One region of the Brevibacterium ihuae genome, then DNA from elsewhere that is predicted to be linked to it. Evidence: predicted binding sites of a transcription regulator. Region 1 holds the regulator's gene; each other region holds the start of a gene.
What was found. Region 1 encodes HrcA, which represses chaperone genes, less so after heat shock. Its sites were predicted from a motif close to TTNGCACTCGNNNNNNNCGAGTGCNAA; they were not measured.
Positions count from the first base shown of each region.

Region 2: a site for HrcA is predicted at 4,603-4,629, ahead of groES (co-chaperone GroES). Genes of this name have one in related genera too.
Region 3: a site for HrcA is predicted at 4,446-4,472, ahead of groL (chaperonin GroEL). Genes of this name have one in related genera too.

Region 1 covers NZ_FXWZ01000002.1:224,519-231,810, reverse strand. Annotated here, with positions in the region: gene C1A17_RS01010 (16S rRNA (uracil(1498)-N(3))-methyltransferase) at 1-249, opposite strand, end outside; gene dnaJ (molecular chaperone DnaJ) at 246-1,361, opposite strand; gene hrcA (heat-inducible transcriptional repressor HrcA) at 1,375-2,385, opposite strand; gene C1A17_RS00995 (DUF3097 family protein) at 2,518-3,387, shown strand; gene C1A17_RS00990 (DUF4870 domain-containing protein) at 3,533-4,258, shown strand; gene C1A17_RS00985 (DUF4870 domain-containing protein) at 4,389-4,913, shown strand; gene C1A17_RS00980 (magnetosome magnetite crystal formation protein family) at 4,981-5,391, shown strand; gene hemW (radical SAM family heme chaperone HemW) at 5,408-6,640, opposite strand; gene C1A17_RS00970 (hypothetical protein) at 6,719-7,228, shown strand; gene lepA (translation elongation factor 4) at 7,240-7,292, opposite strand, start outside.
Region 2 covers NZ_FXWZ01000003.1:1,747,623-1,754,914, forward strand. Annotated here, with positions in the region: gene C1A17_RS13130 (resuscitation-promoting factor) at 1-704, shown strand, start outside; gene C1A17_RS13135 (formate/nitrite transporter family protein) at 790-1,632, shown strand; gene C1A17_RS14300 (AMP-binding protein) at 1,650-3,446, opposite strand; gene groES (co-chaperone GroES) at 4,828-5,121, shown strand; gene groL (chaperonin GroEL) at 5,186-6,778, shown strand; gene C1A17_RS13155 (DUF503 domain-containing protein) at 6,893-7,189, shown strand.
Region 3 covers NZ_FXWZ01000003.1:1,615,029-1,622,320, reverse strand. Annotated here, with positions in the region: gene C1A17_RS12585 (hypothetical protein) at 1-801, opposite strand, end outside; gene C1A17_RS12580 (sulfite exporter TauE/SafE family protein) at 995-1,753, opposite strand; gene C1A17_RS12575 (DUF1707 SHOCT-like domain-containing protein) at 1,793-2,482, shown strand; gene groL (chaperonin GroEL) at 2,672-4,303, opposite strand; gene C1A17_RS12565 (cold-shock protein) at 4,556-4,759, opposite strand; gene C1A17_RS12560 (LytR C-terminal domain-containing protein) at 5,062-5,661, opposite strand; gene C1A17_RS12555 (DUF3263 domain-containing protein) at 5,665-5,964, opposite strand; gene C1A17_RS12550 (aldehyde dehydrogenase family protein) at 6,150-7,292, opposite strand, start outside.

The DNA of each region.
Region 1 (7,292 bases):
GAGGATGAGAGCGGGATCCGGCTCGGGTTCGCGCGCGACCGCGGCGACCTCGAGCGTGAGGGCATCCGGCGCGGCCTCGACGAGGGTGCCGGTGATCCGCAGGCCGCGGCCGTCGACGAGCTGGAGGGACTCCCCCACCCGCATCCGGCGCACCCGCACCGCGTGCCCGGCGACCTCGGGACCGCAGTCGAGCCGCGCTCCCGGGGCGGCCCCGGCGAGATCCGCCGCGAGGTAGACGGGCAGCGTCACCGGCCGGCGAACCGTTCGCGGATCCTGCTGAAGCGGCTCTTCGAGGGCTCTCCGACGAGCGCTTCGGGCTCGACCTCGTCGCGGGCCTCGGCGAGCTGCTCGAGCAGCTCGCGCTGTCGGGAGTCGAGCTTGGCCGGCGTCTGGACGACGACGGTGACGAGGAGGTCCCCGCGCGAACCGTGCCGCAGGCGGGTGGCGCCGAGCCCGGCGAGCCGCTTGACCGTGCCGGACTGCAGCCCGGCCTCGATCTCGATCGTCTGCGTGCCGTCGAAGGTCTCGAGCCGGACCGCGGAGCCGAGCGCGGCCGCGGTCATCGGCACGGTGAGGGTGCAGCGGAGGTGGTCGCCGTCGCGGGTGAACACCGGGTGGTCGGCGACGGAGATCTCGAGGTAGAGGTCGCCGGCCGGACCGCCGCCGGGACCCACCTCACCCTGGCCGGCGAGCTTGATGCGCACGCCGTCGGACACCCCGGCGGGGACCCGGACGGGCAGCGAGCGCTCGGCGCGCACGCGGCCGTCGCCGCCGCAGTTCGTGCACGGGTCGGTGATGCGGGTGCCGTAGCCGCCGCAGTTGTTGCAGGTCTGGTTCGTCACCATCTGCCCGAGCAGGGTGCGGGTCATCTGCTGGATGCTGCCGGTGCCGTGGCACAGGGAGCAGGTCTCCGCCGAGGTGCCCGGCCGGGCGCCCTCACCGTCGCAGGTCCCGCAGGCCTCGGCGGTGACGATCTCGATGGTCTCGGTGCCGCCGAACACGGCGGTCTCGAGGTCGATCTCGACCTCGATGAGCGCGTCCTTGCCGCGGCGGCGGCGGGAGGCCGGCTGCGGACGGCCGCCGCCCATGCCTCCGCCGAAGAAGGTCTCGAACAGGTCGGAGAAGCCGCCGAAGTCGCCTCCGCCGAAGCCCTGCCCGGAGCCCGAGCCGCCGAGGTCGTAGTTCCTCCGCTTGTTCGGATCCGAGAGGATCTCGTAGGCGACGGCGACCTCCTTGAACTCGGTCTCGTGCCCCGGGTTGACGTCGGGGTGGAGCTTTCGGGCGAGCTTGCGGTAGGCCTTCTTGATTTCGTCGGGGGTGGCGTCGCGTTCGACGCCGAGGGTTGCGTAGTGATCGCTCACGCGAGGTCCTTTGCTATTCCGAGAGGATGACGGAGACGTACTTGGCGACGGCGCGCACTGCGGCCATCGTGGTCGGGTAGTCCATGCGGGTGGGGCCGAGCACGGCGAGCTTGGCCTCGGAGTCGTCGGTGCCGTAGCCGGTCGCCACGACCGAGGTGCCGGCGAACGACTCGACCGGGTTCTCCCGCCCGATGCGCACGCTCACCCGGCCGGTCTCGGCGACCATCGAGGTCAGCAGCTTGAGCAGGACGACCTGCTCCTCGAACGCCTCGAGCAGGGGGCCGATGTGGGCGCCGAGGTCCCGGCCGGAGCGGGCGAGGTTCGCCGTCCCGGCCATGACGAGCCGGTCCTGCCGGGTCGAGCGGGCGAGATCGCTGATGACCTCGCCGATCGCCGCGGCGGTGTCGCGCAGCACCGGCGGCACCGCCGCCGATTCGCATGCCGCCGCGACCCGGTCGAGTCGGACCCGGTCGAGCGCATCGTTGAAGGCGTCGCGGAGCAGCGCGATCTCCGTCTCCCCGAGCGGGGCCCCGGTGTCGACGATGCGCTGCTCGACCTGCCCGGAGTCGGTGATGAGGACGACGAGGAGCCGGTGCGGAGCGATGTCGACGAACTCGAGGTGCTTGACCCGGGAGGTCGTCGCCATCGGGTACTGGACGACGGCGACCTGGTGGGTGAGCGAGGCGAGGAGCCGCACGGTCCGGTCGAGCATGTCGTCGATGTCGACGGGCCGCTCGATGATCCGGGCGATCGCCCGCTTCTCCGCCGCCGACAGCGGCTTGACCTCGTCGAGCCGGTCGACGAACATCCGGTAGCCCTTGTCCGTCGGGATCCGCCCGGCCGAGGTGTGGGGCTGGGCGATGAGGCCCTCCTGCTCGAGCGCGACCATGTCGTTGCGGATCGTGGCCGAGGAGACCTGGAGCCCGTGGCGCTCGACGAGCGCCTTGGAGCCGACGGGTTCGTTGGTGGCGACGTAGTCCTCGACGATCGCCCGCAGCACGCGGGCGCGGCGGCCGTCATTCATCACGCTCCCCCTTCTGGCACTCCGACGATTCGAGTGCCAATCCTACGCCGGAGTGCCGACGACCCCCAAAACCGGCGCCGCCCCCGCGCCGACCTCCCGCGCATCCCGCCGTTCGCCGTCTACAGTGGCCGGATGACCTACCACGACCCCTACGGCCGCGATGTGCTGTCGGCCTCCTCGCCCCGGAGCCGCCGACGCCCGGAATCGCGCGAGGTGCCCGTCGCCCCCGGCCTCGTCGTCGAGGATGCGGAGAGCGGCTGGGTCGGAGCCGTCGTCGGCTTCGAGAAGACGACCGCCGGGCACGTCGTCCATCTCGAGGACCGGCGCGGTCGGTCCCGCCCGTTCCCGCTGGGCCCCGGATACCTCATCGACGGCGCTCCCGTGCGGCTCGTCCGCCCCGCACCGCGCACCCGCGCGCCCCGGAGGACCGCCTCGGGCTCGGTGGCCGTGCCCGAGGCCCGCGCCCGGGTGGCGCGCGGCTCCCGGATCTGGGTCGAGGGCAAGCACGACGCCGAGCTCGTCGAGAAGATCTGGGGCGACGACCTGCGGGTCGAGGGGGTCGTCGTCGAGCCGCTCGGCGGGCTCGACGACGTCGCCGCGAAGCTCGCGGAGTTCGCACCCGACCGGGACCACCGCGTGGGGATCCTGGCCGATCACCTCGTCGCGGGAACGAAGGAGATGCGCATCGCCGATGCGGTGACCCGGGATCCGCGCTTCGCCGGGGTGGTGCACGTCATCGGCCACCCCTACGTCGACATCTGGCAGGCGGTGCGTCCCGCCGTGGTGGGGATCCCGGCCTGGCCCGCGGTGCCGCGCGGCGAGGACTGGAAGACCGGCGTGCTGCGGCGGATCGGCTGGCCGGCCCGCGACCACCGCGACGTGGCCCGCGCCTGGCAGCGGATACTCCGCTCGGTGTCGACGATCGCCGACGTCGACCCGGCGCTCTCCGGTCGGGTCGAGGAGCTCATCGACTTCGTCACGGTGGATCCGGAGGCGGGCTGAGGCCGGTCGCCGGTCCCCCGGACCGCCCGGCCGACCGCCGGTGTGGCCGAATCGGAACACCCGGGGCATGCGCCGAGAGGCGCGGTGGCATAGCGTAGGACCGTACCGCATCCGTGCGCGCCGCTTCGGAAAGGAAGTTCCCCGCATGTCGCAGCAGCCCTACGGCCAGGATCCCGGCCGACCCATGCCCCCCACCTACACCTCCGGCCAGCAGCAGCCCTACGGCTCGCAGCCGCAGGGCGGACCCGCGTACGGATCCCAGCCCCAGCAGCCCTACGGCTCCCAACCGCAGCAGCCGTACGGTTCGCAGCCGCAGGGCGGACCCGCGTACGGATCCCAGCCCCAGGGCGGGCCGGCATACGGGTCCCAGCCGCAGCAGCCCTACGGCTCCCAGCCGCAGTCCTACGGCCAGCAGCCCTACGGCCGGCCGGCGATGGGCGGGATGCAGCAGAGCCGGCCTCCGGGCCCGGGCCTGCGCCACCCGCTGCCCCCGCACGCCTACGGCGCCGGCTCCGCACAGTTCTGGCAGCCCACCGAGGCCGAGCGCTCGGCGGCGATGTGGACGCACATCGGCACCCTCCTCATCGGCTGGATCATGCCGCTCATCATGTTCATCATGAAGAAGGACGAGTCCGCCTTCGTCCGCGAGCACGCACGCCAGTCGCTCAACGCGCAGATCATGAACGCCATCCTCATGTACGGCATCATGCTCATCAGCATCCCGCTGATGTTCGTCATCATCGGCATCTTCACGATCTGGCTCGCCTTCATCCCGGCGATCGTCTACGCGATCTTCGAGATCATCGCTGCCGTCGCCGCGAACAAGGGCGAGGGGTACCGGATCCCGATGAAGGCCGACATGGTCAAGTGACCTGATCCGACCCACCGCACGCGCCCCGCGCCGAACCCCGGAGCGGGGCGCGTCCTCGTCCCGGCCCCTCGAGAGGATTCCCCATGGCACACCCGCACCCGCACGGACACGTCCCTCCCCCGGATTCCCCATGGCACACCCGCACCCGCACGGACACGTCCCTCCCCCGCAGCAGCCTGCGCATGCCCAGCCCCCATTCCACCGGCCGCCGCCGGGATCCGCCCGGGCGGGCGTCCCGCTGACCGGGCCCCATCCGGTGGGCGCGCACGGGCCGGGTTCGGCCCGGTACTGGCAGGCCGATCCGGACGAGCGCCAGATGGCGATGTTCGTCCACCTCGGCGCCCTCCTCACCGGATTCATCGTGCCGCTCGTGCTGTTCGTGCTCAAGAAGGACGAGTCGCCGTTCATCCGCGATCATGCGCGCCATGCCCTCAACGCCCAGATCAGCTATCTCCTCTGGACGATCGCGGGATTCATCGTGTCCGGCATCCTCGGCTTCGTCCTCGCGCTCGTGACCTTCGGGCTCGGCTTCGTCATCGTCTACGCCGCGCTCCTCCCGCTGCTGGCCCTCGCCGCCTTCGAGATCATCGCGTGCGTCAAGGCGAACGAGGGAGCGGGGTACCGCATCCCGCTCGTCATCGAGTTCATCCGGTGACGAGCGCGCCCGCCCAGCGGATTCGCACCGGCTCCGCCGCCGGCGGGGGCCGTTCGATTCCCGGTTCATCCCCGAGGCGGCGTACGGTTCGCGCGGGAAGGGACTGTGGCGCGCCGACTCCACCGAGACGACGGTCGCCGGATCGATGCATCTCCTCACCGCCCTCGTCCTCGGTGCCCTCGCCCCGGTGATCATGTACTACGCCTACGGTCGGCGTGCATCGCCCTTCGTCAGGGAGCACTGCCGGCAGTCGCTCAACCTCGTCATCACCGTCGCCCTCGCCGCCGTGACCTATGTCTTCGTCGTCGGCATGGTCGTCGCCGCCCTCGCCGAGGCAACCGACGGGCGCGCCGCGCTCCTCCTGCTCCCCTCGCTCCTCTTCGTGCTCTACTGGACCGTCGCCGAGATCGCGGCAGCCGCCGCGGGGTTCACCGGCACGGTTCTCCGTCTGCGCCCGGCGATCCCGTTCTTCCGTTGATCCCGGGCGGGCCGCCTCACCCCAGGTGATCGGCGAGCCTGCGGACCATCGCGTCGGCGAGGAGGCGTCCGCGTAGCGTCGGCGCCCAGCGGCCGGCCTCGGCCGCGGACCGCTCGAGCAGACCCTCGGCGACGAACTCCTGCACCGTCGCGCGGGCCCCGGCCGGCAGCGACGCGATCGTGAGACCGTGCTCGATGCGGGCGGCGAGCATGATCCTCTCGAGCTCCCGGACCGGCGCGTCGAGCACCTCCCGACCGATCGCCGGCGAATCGCCCGCGCGCAGCCGGTCCGCCCAGGCCCGCGGGTGCTTGGCGTTCCAGAACCGCGTGCCGCCGATGTGCGAGTGCGCCCCGGCCCCGTAGCCCCACCAGTCCGCATTGCGCCAGTAGGCGAGATTGTGCCGGCAGCGGTGCTCCGGCCCGCGGGCCCAGTTGCTCACCTCGTACCAGGCGTACCCGGCGGGAGCGAGGAGCGATTCGGCGAGCTCGTACTTGTCGGCGAGGTCGTCGTCGTCGGGCATGGGCAGCTCCCCGCGGCGCACCTGCATCCCCATCCGGGTTCCCGGCTCGACGATGAGCGAGTACGCGGACACGTGGTCGGGCGCGCATCCGACGGCCGCCCGCACCGTGGTCTCCCAGTCGGCGAGCGACTCCCCCGGCGTGCCGTAGATGAGATCGAGGCTGACGTCGAGGCCGGCGTCCTTGACCCAGGCGACGACCTCGGGGATCCGGGCGGCGTCGTGCGTCCGATCGAGGGTGGCGAGCACATGCGGCACCGCCGACTGCATGCCGAGCGACACCCGGGTGAATCCGGCCGCCGCGAGGATCGCGAGGTAGGCCGGGCTCAGGGTGTCGGGGTTGGCCTCGGTGGTGATCTCCGCGCCGGGTGCGAGGTCGAAGCGCGCCCGGATGTCGTCGAGCACCCCGGCGAGCACCTCGGCCGGGAGCAGGGTGGGGGTCCCTCCGCCGAAGAACACCGTCTCCACCGGTCTGCCGGGCACCGCGGCCCGTTCGAGCACCCGGACGGAGAGGTCGAGCTCCGCCCGGATCCCGTCGCGGAAGTCCGCCCGCGAGGCTCCGGGGCCGAGCTCCTCGGCGGTGTAGGTGTTGAAGTCGCAGTAGCCGCAGCGCACGCGGCAGTAGGGCACGTGGACGTACAGGCTGAAGGTGCGGTCCTCGGCACCGTGCGCCGCGGAGGCGGGGAGGGCGCCGTCGCGCGGTGGGGTCTCCCCCGGGGGCTGTGCGGGCATCCCTCCATCGTGGCACATGCGCCCGACCGCCGAGGACGCCTATGATGTGTGGGACCGCTCACCCCTCGGGAGGAACGCATGTCAGCTCCGTACGATCCGTCCGCGCGCTCCGCGCAGGAGGCGCAGGGAACGCCGATGCCGCCCGACTACCAGGGGATCTCGGGTCCGCGCACCTGGCACACGTCCCGGTACGGGCAGGTTCCGCACACCGGACCGCTGACCTCGGCGCACGAGGAGATCCCGTTCGTCGACTTCCCGGGCATCGCGGTGACGAGCACCGGCGTGCACACCCCGGCGGGCTCGATCCCCCTCCACCAGGCGCGCTTCTTCCTCGCCGACCGGACATGGACGACGCGATCGACCCCGGGCTGGGCGATCGCGCTGGCGATCGGCGGATTCTTCGTCCTGACCTTCTTCAGCCTGCTGTTCCTGCTGGCCAAGGAGGAGCGCACGACCGGGTACGTCGACGTCACCGTCACCGGCGCAGGCGTGAGCTACACCTCCTCGGTCCCGGTGCGCGATGCGCGGATCCTCGCCGAGATCAACTCCCGCTGGGCCTATGCCCAGCAGCTCGCCGGTCGCGCCTGAGGCCGGGTCGGCTACTTCTTCTCCGACTTCGAGTCGTCGGCGGACAGCGCGGCGATGAAGGCCT
Region 2 (7,292 bases), on a different contig from region 1:
CCGGTATCGAGGTGGCGGACGAGGACATCGTGTCCGCTCCGCTCACCGCTCCGGTGTCCGATGGCCAGGTTGTCGACGTGCTGCGGGTGAAGAACGAGACCACGACCGTCGAGGAGAAGATCGAGAAGAAGACCACCGTCAAGGAGTCCGCGTCGATGGATCGCGGTGAGACGAAGGTCGAAACCGAGGGCAAGGACGGCGTGCGGGAGGTCGTGTACGACATCCGCACGGTCGACGGCGCCGAGGTCAAGAAGGAGAAGGTGTCGGAGAAGGTCGTCTCGGAGCCGGTCGACGAGGTCGTCGTCAAGGGCACCCGCGCACCGCGCCCGGCCGCACCCGAAGACGACTCCTCCACCGGCGGCGGCTCCGATTCCGGTTCGTCGGGCGACTCGGGCTCCGATTCGGGATCCGGCGGCTCCGACTCCGGCGACTCCGGCGGCACGATGAGCAAGCAGGAGATCATCGACATGCTCGGCGGTCCCGGCACCCGTTGGTACACAATCGTCAAGTGCGAATCGGAGTTCAACCCGCGGGCGGTCAATCAGCAGAACCGCGCCCACTTCGGCCTGTTCCAGTTCAAGCTCGCCACCTGGCAGTCGGTGGGCGGCAAGGGCAACCCGATCGATGCGAGCCCGCAGGAGCAGTTCAAGCGCGCCAAGATCCTCCAGGAGAAGGCCGGCTGGAGCCAGTGGGCCTGCGCCTGATCCCGCCGGCGGCCTGACCGCCGCTCCCGGACCTCACGGGTCCGCCGCGTCCACCGACGTGGCGGACCCGTAGTCTTCTCCCATGGTGGATGAGAAGAAGCAGCGCGAGCGGATGGGCGACACCGACCTCGACATCGAGGAGGAGCTGCTCGGCGAAGCGGCCTTCACGGTGACCGAGGGGACCGAGCGGCTCAATCGCACCTGGGTCGAGCTCATCGTCACCGGACTGTTCGGCGGCATCGACATCGGCCTCGGGATCCTCGCGATGATCCTCGTCAAGCAGGCCACCGACTCCGACATCCTCGCCGGCATGGCGTTCGGTGTGGGTCTCCTCGCCCTCAAGATGGCACACTCCGAGCTCTTCACCGAGGAGTTCCTCCTCCCCATCAACGCGATCGTCGCCGGGCAGGGGACGTGGGTGCAGCTGCTCCGGCTGTGGTCGGTGACGCTCGTGTGCAACCTCGCCGGCGGGCTCGTGTTCGCCTGGCTCACCGTGCTCGCGCTGCCGGACTACCACGGGACGATCATCGACACCGCGAACGGCTACCTCGACACCGGCTCCGTCGGCACGACGATCGGGCTCGCGCTGCTCGCGGGCGCCACGATCACGCTGTCGACCCGCATGCAGCAGGGCACCTCGAACGATGTCGTCGTCGCGCTGCTCTGCATGATCTCCGGATTCCTCGTCATCGGCTTCGGCATGCTCCACGGGGCGCTCAACGCGATGATCATCTTCGGAGCGATGCTCGCCGGGGCGGACATCACGGTGCTCGACTTCCTCGGCTGGTTCGTCGTCGTCATCCCGCTCAACATGCTCGGCGGTCTCGCGATCATCACCCTGCCGCGTCTCCTCCGCACCCGCAGGATCCTGTCCGCGGTGCGCCGCGGCGACCTCTCCCTCGAGGACCTCGAGGAGGAGGCGAGCTGAGCGGCGCCCTGCCGGACTCAGCCGATCGCGCGGTCGCGGCCCTCCCAGTGCGGAGCGCGGAGCACCTTCTTGTCGATCTTGCCGAACGGGGTCTGCGGAAGCTCGTCGACGAACTCCACGGTCTTCGGCCGGGCGTAGTTCGCGACCTTCCCGCGGCAGTGGTCGATGAGGGCCTCCGCGGTGAGCTCACCGGTGCCCGGTGTCGCGGATTCCCCGGCACCTGCGCCTGCCGCGGCAGCAGGGGCCACCTCGGCGGCGGGAGAGCCGGCGGCGGGAGCGGTTCCCGCGGCGTAATCGGCGGCGGGAGCGGTTCCCGGGGCGACCTCGGCAGCGGTGCCGTCCGCGGCGTCGGCGCCCGGGGCCTCGGGCGCGCGGCGCACGACGACGGCGTGCACCGCCTCGCCCCAGTCGGGGTGCGGGACCCCGATCACCGCGGCCTGCGACACCTGCGGATGTCCGGCGAGCACGTCCTCGACCTCGCGGGAGTAGACGTTGAACCCGCCGGAGATGATCATGTCGTTGCGGCGGTCCTTGAGGTAGACGTAGCCCTTGGCGTCCATCACGCCCATGTCGCCGGTGCGGACCCACTCGCCCCAGAACTTCTCCGCGGTAGCCCCGGGGTTGCCGACGTACTCGGTGAGGGCGAAGGGCGTCTTCACCGTGATCTCGCCGAACTCGCCGATCGGCAGCTCCTCGCCCCGGTCGTCGGTGACCTTGACGTCGGTGAACAGCGACGGATTGCCGCATGAGGCGAGCAGGTGCGGGCGCTCGAGGTCGTGGTCGAGCTTGGACAGCCGGGTGCAGAACTGGGGCGCCTCGGTCTGGCCGAAGAGCTGGATGAAGACCTGGCCGAAGATCCGCATGCCGTGCTCGAGCCGGGTGGGTGACATCGGCGCGGCGCCGTAGACGATCGTGCGGAGCCGCAGCTCGGGGAGCTCGTCGAGCGCGTCGATGATGTCGAGGACGCGATAGATCATCGTCGGCACCATGAAGGTCCAGGTGATGCCCTCGTCGATGAGGAGCTCGACGACGCGCTCGGCATCGAAGGCGGTGAGGATGCGCACCGTCGCCCCGCGGCCGATACCAGCGAGCGCGAGGGCCCCGGCCGCGTGTGCGAGGGGCGACATGACGAGCATCTGCTCGCCGACGGAGATCTCGGCCTCGATCATCTGGATGTACGACGCGGACGCCGCCGAGCGCCGCGTGTGGGCGACCGCCTTGGGCCGACCGGTGGTGCCGCCGGTGAAGTTGAGATGCGAGCGCGCCTCCGGGTCGCCGGGGTTCTCGCCCGTGCGCAGCGCGTGGTCCGGGCCGGGGACCTCGGGGAACGGCACGGCGCCGGGGATCATGCGACCCTCCGGGTCGGAGAGCTGGATGATCGTGGGCCGGGCGGGGGAGGAGGTGGCGGAACCGGGTGCGGTGCCATCGGCGTCCGGGGAGGCGGATCCGGGTGCTTCTGCTAGGCGTGCAGCGAGCGCGCTGCCGAGCTCATAGTCGGTGATGACGACCGAGGCGCCGGCGAACTCGAGCTGGTAGATCACGGTGTCGAGCGCGGACATGTAGTTCGCAGGGGTCTTCACCGCGCCGAGGCGTGCGGTGGCCGAATCGTAGACGATCCACTCGGCGCGGTTGCCGGCGTACATCGCGACCACGTCGCCCTCCTGCACGCCGAGCTCACGGAGCAGATCGATCGTCGCGTCCGACCAGGCCCAGATGTCGCGATAGGTGAACTCGCGGTCGTCCTCGCGGACGGCGGTGCGGGTGGCGTGGATCCGGAACGAGTGCTCGTAGATCTCGGCGGACGTGGTGAACATGGGGCCTCCAAACGACGGTGTTCAGCGGTGGGTCCGGCGGGTGACGCGCGGACCGGGATACTGGTGCGGTTCACGGAGCGATTCACCGTGCGATTCACGACACGGTGAATGATCGCTAGGGCGATTTTAGGACGGGCGTCAAGAATGCAGGGCGGGCGTCCGCAACCCGGGCGTGTGCACTGACCGGGTTGGGGTCGGTGAGCTTCGGTTCGGATCGGGTCGACTGGCCTCGGGTCGGAGGGCTTTGGTTCGGGCCGCTTCGGTTGGCCTTGGTTCGGCGGCTTGTCAGGTGCCCGCACCTCGGGGCGACAAACGGTTTGTCAGGAATCTGCTCGTCGGCGCGGGCTTCCGGTATGCCCGCACTTCGGGGACGGACTGTTCCAGATCACGTGCACCCCGGAGCTGGATCGCTCCCGGCTATGCGCCAGCAGTCAGCACGTCGCTTGCCCTGCAGCGGAAACTGCGATGGCGGGCGAAACCTTCGGCGGTGCCGTGGACATGCGACGGAAACTGCGGTGGCGGGCGCAGCCTTCAGGGGTGCCGTGAGCATGCGACGGAAACTGCGATTGCCGACGCAGCCTTCAGGGGTGCCGTGGACATGCGACGAAAACTGCAGTGGCGGGCGCAGAATGCGCAGTCCGTGCGTGCAATCGCAGTATGCGTTGCACTTTCGATGTGCTCCCACGTTGCGACCTCCACCCGGCTCGAGCACCCTCGGGTCTGGAGCACGTCCGCCGCTGTGGCCGGGTCGTGGAGCTGCCGGCCCGCGCAACCTCGGGTCAGGTGTAGGTCCGCCGCTGTGGCCGGGTCGTGGAGCTGCCGCCGCACGCAACCTCGGGCCAGGCGCGCATCCGCGGCTGTCACCTGATGACGGAACTCGGGGCCCGCGTGGCCTCGGGCCAGGGTGCGTCCGCACCTGTCGCCCGACCGTGGAGCTCCCGGCCCGCTACGCTCGCCCCGGGCCCCGACCTCGGGCCCCCGAGCCGCCAGGGGTCCGCATCCCGCCAGCGGCATGCTTACCCGCCGGTCACCCCAGCCGGCAGGGGTCCGCGTCCCGTCGGCAGTGCGCCTCGCCGCTGCCAGCCTGCTTCCCCGCCTGACCGTCTGCCCAGCCGCACCGGACCTCGGCCGTGTTCGCTATGGGCCGAGGCGGTTTCTGGCACTCGAGTTGACCGAGTGCCAAGCCCGGATCTAGAGTCGAATTAGCACAGCACACCAGTGAGTGCTAACAGGACCCCGGGCCGGAATCCGGCTGCTCGGCACCCGCGACGACGAGCGACCGGCAGGATCCGAACGGGGCGTCCGCGCACCTGCGCGGCCGTCCGGAACGGCCCCGACCCCGGGATTTCGAAACGACTACTTACGAAGGAGAGTGCCGAACATGTCGGTCTCCATCAAGCCGCTCGACGATCGGCTCGTCATCCGTCAGGTCGAGGCTGAGCAGACCACCGCTTCCGGTCTGGTCATCCCCGACACCGCCAAGGAGAAGCCCCAGGAGGGCGAGGTCGTCGCCGTGGGCCCCGGTCGCGTCGCCGACAACGGCAACCGCGTGCCGCTCGACGTCAACGTCGGCGACAAGGTCATCTACTCCAAGTACGGCGGGACCGAGGTCAAGTACCAGGGCGAGGAGTACCTCGTCCTGTCGGCGCGCGACGTGCTCGCCGTCATCGGCTGAACCGCTTCCGACCGGATTCCACTCCGTTCACCGGATTCCACACGCAATCTCAAGGAAGTGACGTATGCCCAAGACTCTGCAGTTCGACGATGAGGCGCGCAAGGCGCTCGAGCGCGGCGTGGACGTCCTCGCCAACACCGTCAAGGTGACGCTCGGCCCGCGCGGCCGCAACGTCGTGCTCGACAAGCAGTGGGGTGCGCCCACCATCACCAACGATGGTGTGACCATCGCCCGCGAGGTCGAGCTCGACGACCCCTACGAGAACCTCGGCGCCCAGCTCGCCAAGGAGGTCGCCACCAAGACGAACGACGTCGCCGGCGACGGAACCACCACCGCGACCGTGCTCGCCCAGGCCCTCGTCCACGAGGGTCTGCGCAACGTGGCCGCAGGCGCTGCTCCCGGTCAGCTCAAGACCGGCATCGAGAAGGCCGTCGAGGTCGTCGAGGAGCAGCTGAAGAAGATCGCCCGCGAGGTGGCCGACTCCCAGGAGATCGCCCACGTCGCAGCCCTGTCCGCCCAGTCGAACGAGATCGGCGAGCTCATCGCCGAGGCCTTCGACAAGGTCGGCAAGGACGGCGTCATCACCATCGACGAGAGCCAGGCCTCCTCGGTCGAGCTCGAGTTCACCGAAGGCATGCAGTTCGACAAGGGCTACCTGTCTCCGTACTTCGTGACCGACGCCGACCGCCAGGAAGCCGTCCTCAGCGATCCCTACATCCTCATCAACCAGGGTAAGATCTCGAACATCCAGGATCTGCTCCCGGTGCTCGAGAAGGTGCAGCAGGCCGGCAAGCCGCTGTTCATCATCGCCGAGGACATCGAGGGTGAGGCGCTGTCGACCCTGGTCGTCAACAAGATCCGCGGCATCCTCAACGTCGCCGCGGTCAAGGCCCCGGGCTTCGGCGACCGCCGCAAGGCGATCCTCGAGGACCTCGCCGTCCTCACCGGCGGCCAGGTCATCACCGCGGACATGGGCATGAAGCTCGACCAGGTGACCCTGGAGCAGCTCGGCAGTGCCCGCACCGTGACGATCACCAAGGACGCCACCACTGTCATCGACGGTGCCGGATCCGATGAGGACGTCGCCGGCCGGGTCGCGCAGATCCGCGGCGAGGTCGCCAACACCGATTCCGACTGGGATCGGGAGAAGCTGCAGGAGCGCCTGGCGAAGCTCGCCGGCGGTGTTGCGGTCATCAAGGTCGGCGCCGCCACCGAGGTGGAGCTCAAGGAGCGCAAGCACCGTGTGGAGGACGCCGTGTCCGCCACCCGTGCGGCCATCGAGGAAGGCGTCGTCGCAGGCGGCGGCTCCGCTCTCGTCCACGCCGTCAAGGCGCTCGAGGGCAACGACCTCGGCCTGAGCGATGACGCCGCCACCGGTGTCGCCATCCTCCGCAAGGCCGTCGTCGAGCCGCTCCGCTGGATCGCCGAGAACGCGGGCCAGGACGGCTACGTCGTGGCCTCGAAGGTCGCGGAGCTCGAGTCCGGCCAGGGCTACAACGCCGCGACCGGCGAGTACGGCGACCTCATCGGCGCCGGCATCATCGACCCGGTCAAGGTCACCCGTTCGGCGCTGCGCAATGCGGCCTCGATCGCGGCCCTCGTGCTCACCACCGAGACCCTCGTGGTCGAGAAGAAGGAGGACGAGGACGACGACTGATCGTCGCCCCGCACCCTTCGGTGATCACCCCATGAGGTGAGACCGCTGCGGGCCCGGAACTGCGGTTCCGGGCCCGCAGCGCATTCAGGAGGCCGCGTCTGCCACCCTGGAACCATGTGGATGGGATGGATCGAGGTCGACCTGCGCCTCGGGGACGTGCACTCGCTCAAGGCCAAGCGCTCGGTCGTGCGGCCCATCATCGCCGAGGTGCGACGCAGGTTCCAGGTCAGCGTCGGCGAGGTCGACCACCTCGACCTGCATCGCCGCGCGGCGATCGGCGCCTCGGCCGTGGGAGCGGACAGGGAGCACGTGGTGCGGGTCCTCGACTCGGTCGAGCGGCTGGTGGCCGAGCGCCCCGAGATCGAGCTCCTGTCCGTCGGCCGCGGACTTCGCACCACCGAGGACGACTGAACTTACCCATCCGAAGGTTGCCTCTTCCTGTCAGGTGAGCGACACCACGCGTCGAGTGTTCAAGTTCGGTTGAGTACTCGCGAGTATCCGAACACAAGTGACC
Region 3 (7,292 bases), on a different contig from region 1:
GTCGAAGCCCCCGCCGAAATCGCCGCCCATGTCCTCGTCGCCGAAACCGCCGGCGTCCTCGGCACCGCCGCCCTCACCGGCCCCGAGGCCGTCCTGGTAGCCGTCGGCGTAGGAACCGTCCCAGCCCCCGCCGAAGCCGCCGAACATCATCGCGCCCATGAGCACGCCGGGCAGGAGCCCGGATCCGGCATAGGAGTTGAAGTAGCCGCGGTTGTACTCGGCGTAGGCCGGGCCTGCCTCCCAGTAGGCGCGGCGCGAGTACCCGTCCCCGGTGACGACCTTGCGCACCGCGGGCTCCGCTCCGACCGCCACGCGCTCGGCGTCGGCGGCGCAGACCGGCACCGGGCGGGGCTGTCCGCCGACCGGCGCCCAGTCGATGTCCTGCACCGAGGGGCCGTGCTGCGGGTTGAAGAAGCAGGGCGGGCGGCGCACCGGCAGCGGCTTGCCCTCCACTCGGGCGCGGACGCACTTCGCGGCGTAGCGGCCGTCCTCGAGCGCCTCGGTGACGTGGCGGATGTCCTCGGGATCGTCGACCCTCTCGAGGGTCTCCTTCGCGGTGTCGTAGGCATCGATCGCCCGCTGGTAGTCCTGCCGACCTCCCTCGTCGAGCTCGACGCCGGTGGTGACGATGTCGAGATCGGCGACCTCCTCGCCGAACGAGGTGACGTCCTCCGCGGCGGTGGAGCGGACGAGCTCGAACTCGGCGGTGCGCTGTTCCAGAGCACGGTTCCGCTCCCGCCGGGAGCCGATGAAGAAGGCGACGCCGATGATGACGAGCAGAGCGAGGAACACGTATCCCATTGCCGAACCCTTCCCGGGTGCTTTCGATGTCTCGGACTGCCTTCGATTATCGGCGGTCAACCTGGCAGGGCTCTGTGTCCGACCTGCACTCATGCCCCGTATCCGGGCCTCGCGAACGGCCGCGAGCGGACGGCGTGCGAGCGCCGCTCAGCGGCGTGCAGACCACCGGTCTCCGGACGGGCACCGGCCGGGCTCAGCCGGCGAATACCTCGGTGAGGCCGATGACGAGGGTGAGCAGGCCGCCGCCGAAGGCGAGCACGATCATGATGATCCGGGCGATGCCCACCGGCAGCACGCGCGACACGAACTCGCCCGCGACCTGGCCGAGGACGAGGGCCGCGAGGATCGCGAGCCAGATGACCACGGGCAGCTCGGGGATCGCGTGGCGGCCGTCGAACAGCACCTTGGCGACGACGGCGGCGATGCCGGTGATGATGAAGTACGGCTGCAGGGTGGCGGCGAAGGGCCGCTGCTCCCAGCGGGTCATGATCGCGTACACGCTCACCGCGGGGCCGCCCACACCGGCGGAGCCGCTCATGAACCCGGAGAAGAACCCGGCGGTCGCCGTCCGCCCCGGGGTCGGCGCGACGGGCCTGGCGTAGCGGCTGCCGAGCAGGGAGACGGTGAGGGCTGCGACGACGAGGACGCCGATGAACACGTGGACCGCCCAGCCGGGCAGCACCGAGGTCAGGAGCGCTCCCGGGACCGTGCCGACGAGCGCGCCGACGGCCATCACCCAGGCGCGGGGCCACTGGATCTCGCGGAAGGTCCGCGACAGGACGATCGTCGAGGAGACGACGCCGCACAGATTGACGAGGACGACGCCCGGCACCGGGTCGAGGAGGACGACGAGGAACGGTCCGGCCACGAGGGCGAACCCCATCCCGGTGGTCCGCTGCATGAGGGCGCCGACGAAGACGAAGACGACGATGAGCACGACGACGGGATCCACACCTCGATGGTAGCCGCGCGCGGGGAGTAGTCTGACCGTATGGCTCTCGACGGATCCCTCTGGTCGTCGTTCAGCGCGGATCCCCGCGCGGACAGCCGGCTGCGCGCGTCGGACGCGGACCGCAGCGCCGTGTTCGAGATCCTCAACGACGCGCTCGCTCAGGGCCTCATCGATCTCGACGAGCACGGCGAGCGCCTCGATGCGGCCGCCGGGATCCGCGAGCTCGGCGAGGTCGTCCCGCTCATCGAGGACCTCGTCCGCGCCCCGGAGACGCTCCCCGGCAGCACGCTCGCGGTGCGCCCCGAGCTCGCCGCGCTCGACGAGTACGAGGGCACGCCGACCACCCCCGAGGCGATCGACGCCGCTGCGCTCGAGCTCTACCGCTCCGATCTGCGCACCGCGCTCGCGGGTGCCGCGACCCCCTCGCTCATCACCGTGCTCATCTGGGCCATCACCTCGATCGCGGCAGGCAGCCTGATCTTCTTCTGGCCGCTGTTCGTCATCCTCGGCACCGGGATCGGCGTCGTCACCACGCTCTCGTCGAAGCAGTCGATCATTCGGCGCAAGCGCGAGATGCTCACCGTCCGCGCGCGGGCGAAGCTCGGCGATCCCCGGGCCCAGGCCGAGATCGAGGCGAACCCCCGGGTGTTCCGGTACCGCCCCGAATCCTCCCGCGACGCGCGCCGGGAGCGCCGCCGGGAGATCCGCCGGCGCACCGGCGAAAGCTGAGACCGCGGCTCCGCGAGGCGACCGGTACGGGTCAGGCGACTGCGTCTCCGGACCTCGGCGTTCGCGACCACACGAGCACGAACCTCGGCGCGCGCGACCGCGAGCACGGACGACGGAGCCCCGGTGCGTCCGAGGGACGCACCGGGGCTCCGGGCTGCGGCAGGGCAGCGGATCAGCCGTGGGGCCGGATCACATCATGCCGCCCATTCCGCCCATGCCGTCCATGTCTCCGCCCATCGCCGGAGCGGGCTCCGGCTTGTCGGCGACGACGGCCTCGGTGGTGAGGAACAGACCGGCGATCGAGGCGGCGTTCTCCAGCGCGGAGCGGGTCACCTTGACCGGGTCGTTGATGCCTGCGGCGAGCAGGTCCTCGTACTCGCCGGTGGCGGCGTTGAGGCCGTGGCCGGCCTCGAGGTGGCGCACCTTCTCCGCCACGACGCCGGGCTCGAGACCGGCGTTGACCGCGATCTGCTTGAGCGGGGCGTCGATGGCGACCTTGACGATCTGCGCACCGGTCGCCTCGTCGCCCTCGAGCTGGAGGGTCTCGAAGGCGGTCTTGCCGGCCTGGATGAGGGCCACGCCGCCGCCGGCGACGATGCCCTCCTCGACCGCGGCCTTCGCGTTGCGCACGGCATCCTCGATGCGGTGCTTGCGCTCCTTGAGCTCGACCTCGGTCGCGGCTCCGGCCTTGATGACCGCAACACCGCCGGCCAGCTTGGCCAGGCGCTCCTGCAGCTTCTCGCGGTCGTAGTCGGAATCCGAGTTCTCGATCTCAGTGCGGATCTGGGCCACGCGGCCGGCGATCTCGTCCGAGTCACCCGCACCTTCGACGATGGTGGTCTCGTCCTTGGTGATGACGACCTTGCGCGCGGTGCCGAGCAGGTCGACGGTGGCGTTCTCGAGCTTGAGGCCGACCTCCTCCGCGATGACCTGTCCGCCGGTGAGGATCGCGATGTCGGCGAGCTGGGCCTTGCGGCGATCGCCGAACCCGGGAGCCTTGACGGCGACGGACTTGAAGGTGCCGCGGATCTTGTTGACGACGAGCACGGCGAGCGCCTCGCCCTCGACGTCCTCGGCGATGATGAACAGCGGCTTGCCCGACTGCTGCACCTTCTCGAGGACCGGGAGCAGATCCTTGACGTTGGAGATCTTCGAGTTGACGATGAGGATGTAGGGATCCTCGAGCACCGTCTCCTGGCGCTCGGTGTCGGTGACGAAGTAGCCGGAGATGTAGCCCTTGTCGAAGCGCATGCCCTCGGTGAGCTCGAGCTCGAGGCCGAAGGTGTTCGACTCCTCGACGGTGACGACGCCCTCCTTGCCGACCTTGTCGATCGCCTCGGCGATGAGCTCGCCGATCGCGGGGTCGCCTGCGGAGATGCCGGCGGTCGCGGCGATCTGCTCCTTGGAGTCCACGTCCACGGCGGACGCGAGGAGCTTCTCGGTCACCGCTGCGACGGCCTTCTCGATGCCGCGCTTGAGGCTGAGCGGATCCGCTCCGGCGGCCACGTTGCGCAGACCCTCGCGCACGAGCGCCTGGGCGAGCACGGTGGCGGTGGTGGTGCCGTCGCCAGCGACGTCGTCGGTCTTCTTGGCGACCTCCTTGACGAGTTCCGCACCGATCTTCTCGTACGGATCCTCGAGTTCGATCTCCTTGGCGATGGAGACGCCGTCATTGGTGATGGTCGGCGCTCCCCACTTCTTTTCGAGCACGACGTTGCGGCCGCGCGGTCCGAGCGTCACCTTGACGGCGTCGGCCAGGGTGTTGAGCCCGGTCTCGAGTCCGCGACGTGCTTCTTCGTCGAATGCAATGAGCTTTGCCATAGTGGCTGGGGTCCTCCCTGTACGGGGTGGATTGTCGATCTCGTCTCCGCAGTGCCCGCGACGGCCGGACCTCGTTCCGCTGATTCCCTTCCACAGCGGCGCTCGGTCCGCTGCGCGGAGGCGAGTCACACCGGTACTAGATTTAGCACTCTCACCCACCGAGTGCAAATGCGGGCCGGGTGTCCCCGACCCGCTTCCGGGCAACAGAAAACCGGGGGTCGAAACCCCCGGTCCACTGTCTGTGTCTGCCGATCAGGCGAGAGTCACGGACTCCGCCTGCGGGCCCTTGTCGCCCTGGCCGACCTCGAACTCGACCTGCTGACCCTCTTCCAGCGAACGGTAGCCGTCCATCTGGATCGCGGACCAGTGGACGAAGACATCCTGCTCGCCGCCGTCAACGGTGATGAAACCGTATCCCTTTTCGGCATTGAACCACTTGACAGTACCTTGCGCCATTATTTCTCCAAAACAACTGAAAGCGCGCGTGATGCGCATTGAAACAGCCCCTGAAGCTCCGCACCGGCGCCGATACTTCGTCACTGCCGCACAGGTGTCACGCGACTGAAAAGATGTAACGGAAGCCACTCCGGGCTTCAGCTGACTGTCACCAATCCTAGACCCGGGGCCGGGCCAAAACAAGCCGCCTTGATGAACTTTCGGCGAACGGCGTCCCCCGTCGCCTCTTCCCGACAACCGGACTTGCCGCAGAGCGGGCGATGTCATCGCAGGTGAGGGGCACACTCCGGAGAGGGCTGCGTTCAGGCTCCGGTGTCCTCTGCGGCGTCTCCGGTCCCCGCCGGGGCGGGCGGATCGTTCGCGATGTCCGAGCACACGACGACGGTGATGTCGCCGGTGAACTCCTCGGAGAGCTCGATGTCGGCGATCCCGAGCAGCTCGCCCAGGGCCTGGGCCTCCTCGGCGGAGGCCTCGTCGGCGTAGTGGATCGAGGACACGGTGTCGGAGGTCGAGTGGTTGCCCACCCGGCCCAAGGTCCAGCCGGCCTCTTCGACGGCGTCGCCGAACGCTCCTCCGGCACCGGAGACGCCGGAGGCGTTGAGCACGGTGACCTCGGCGGTCTTCTCGACCTGATCGATGTCGACCGAGGTATCCTCCTCCGCCGTCGGGTCCGCGGTGGATTCTGCCGTGGGCGCCTGCTCGGCGACCTGCTCCTCGGGGTCCGCGGTCGAGGACCGGATGATGTTGATCGCGCCGAGCACGAGGAGGAGCGCGGCGATCGCAAGGATCGCGACGAGGGCGATGGCCCCGGCCTGCGTCGTCGGACCGCCGTCGCGCCGGTGGGCGCCCTTGCGGCCCGTCGGCGCGAGGTCGTCGAACTCGTCCCTGGGGTACTCGGCCATGCGCTACCTCGCGATCCGCGCCTGCGCGCGATCGCGCTGGCGGCTGTCGCGGATGCGCCGCAGCCGCTTGATGAGGATCGGATCCGCGGCGTAGGCCGCGGGGTTCTCGAGCAGGGAGTTGAGGACCTGGAAGTAGGCGGCGGCGGACAGGTCGAAGCGCTCGCGGATCGCGTGGTCCTTCGCACCGCCGTAGGTGTACCAGCGGCGCTCGAACTCGAGGACCGCCGATTCCAGGGTGCCCAGCTCGCCGTGCGGCGCCTGCGCCTCACGGGGTCGATCCGCTCCTGCGTTCTCGCGGTTCATGTCACCTGCTCTCCGTCCGGGTGCCGCCATTCTACCCGGAATCACACCGCTGTTGTTCGCTCCGAGCCGACGACTGCGACACTCACGATGCGCGGGCCTGCCGAAGCGACGGGCGATCCCGGGGTGAATGCAGAAGTCGCCCGCACCATGCCGGACGTGCTGCATGGTGCGGGCGACCTGCCGGCTCAGCGGATCTTGACGTTGATCTGCTTGATCTGGGTGAAGCCCTCGAGCATGCCCTCGAGCGAGGCCTCGCGGCCGAAGCCGGAGGTCTTGTACCCGCCGTAGGACTGGCCGACGACCTGGCCGCCGCCCTGGTTGACCTGGACCCAGCCGGACTCGATCCGGTTCGCCATCCGCAGCGCGGTGTCGATGTCGCGGCAGAACACGTAGGCCGCGAGCCCGAAGTCGCTGTCGTTGGCCATCGCGACGACCTCGTCCTCGGTGGTCCACGGGATGACCGAGAGCACGGGGCCGAAGATCTCCTCCTGGCTCGTCCGCCATTCGTTCTTCGCCTTCGAGAACACGACCGGGGCGTGGTAGAAGCCCGGCTCGCCGACCTCGAGGTCGTCCGACCCGTCGTAGGCGATCTCGACGCCGTCCATCGACTTGCCCATCTCGATGTAGTCGGCGATCTGGTCGTACTGCTTCTTGTTGATGACGCAGCCGATGTCGCTCGCCTCGTCGCGCGGGTCGCCGACCTTCATCCCCTTGATCCGCTCGACGAGCTTGGCGAGGAAGTCGTCGTAGATCTCGGTGTGGAGGAACAGGCGCGAGCCCATGGTGCACGACTGGCCCTGGCGGGCGAAGCGGGTCGAGAGGAGCACCTGCTCGAGGACGTCGTCGGTGTTCGAGTCGGGGAACACGATGTTCGGGCTCTTGCCGCCGAGCTCCATCGAGGAGTGCGCGAGGCGCTTGCCGGCGACCTCGGCGACGTGCCGTCCGATCCCGGTCGAGCCGGTGAAGGACACCTTGTCCACGCCCGGGTGCTGCACGAGGGCCTCGCCGATCACCGAGCCCTTGCCGGTGACGACGTTGAACACGCCCGGCGGCAGGATGTCGCCGATGACCTCGGCCATCTTGACGATGGTGAGCGGTGCGTCCTCGGCGCTCTTGAGCACGAGGGTGTTGCCGGCGGTGAGCGCGGCCGGGGTCTTGAACGCCGCGATCATCAGCGGGGAGTTCCACGGCAGGATGCCGGCGACGACGCCGAGCGGCTCCCGCTTGGTGTAGTGGAGGTCCCCGTCGCCGGCGGGCAGGGTGATTCCCTTGACCTCGCCGGCCACGCCGCCCATGTAGCGGAACAGGTCGACGAGCACGCCGGTCTC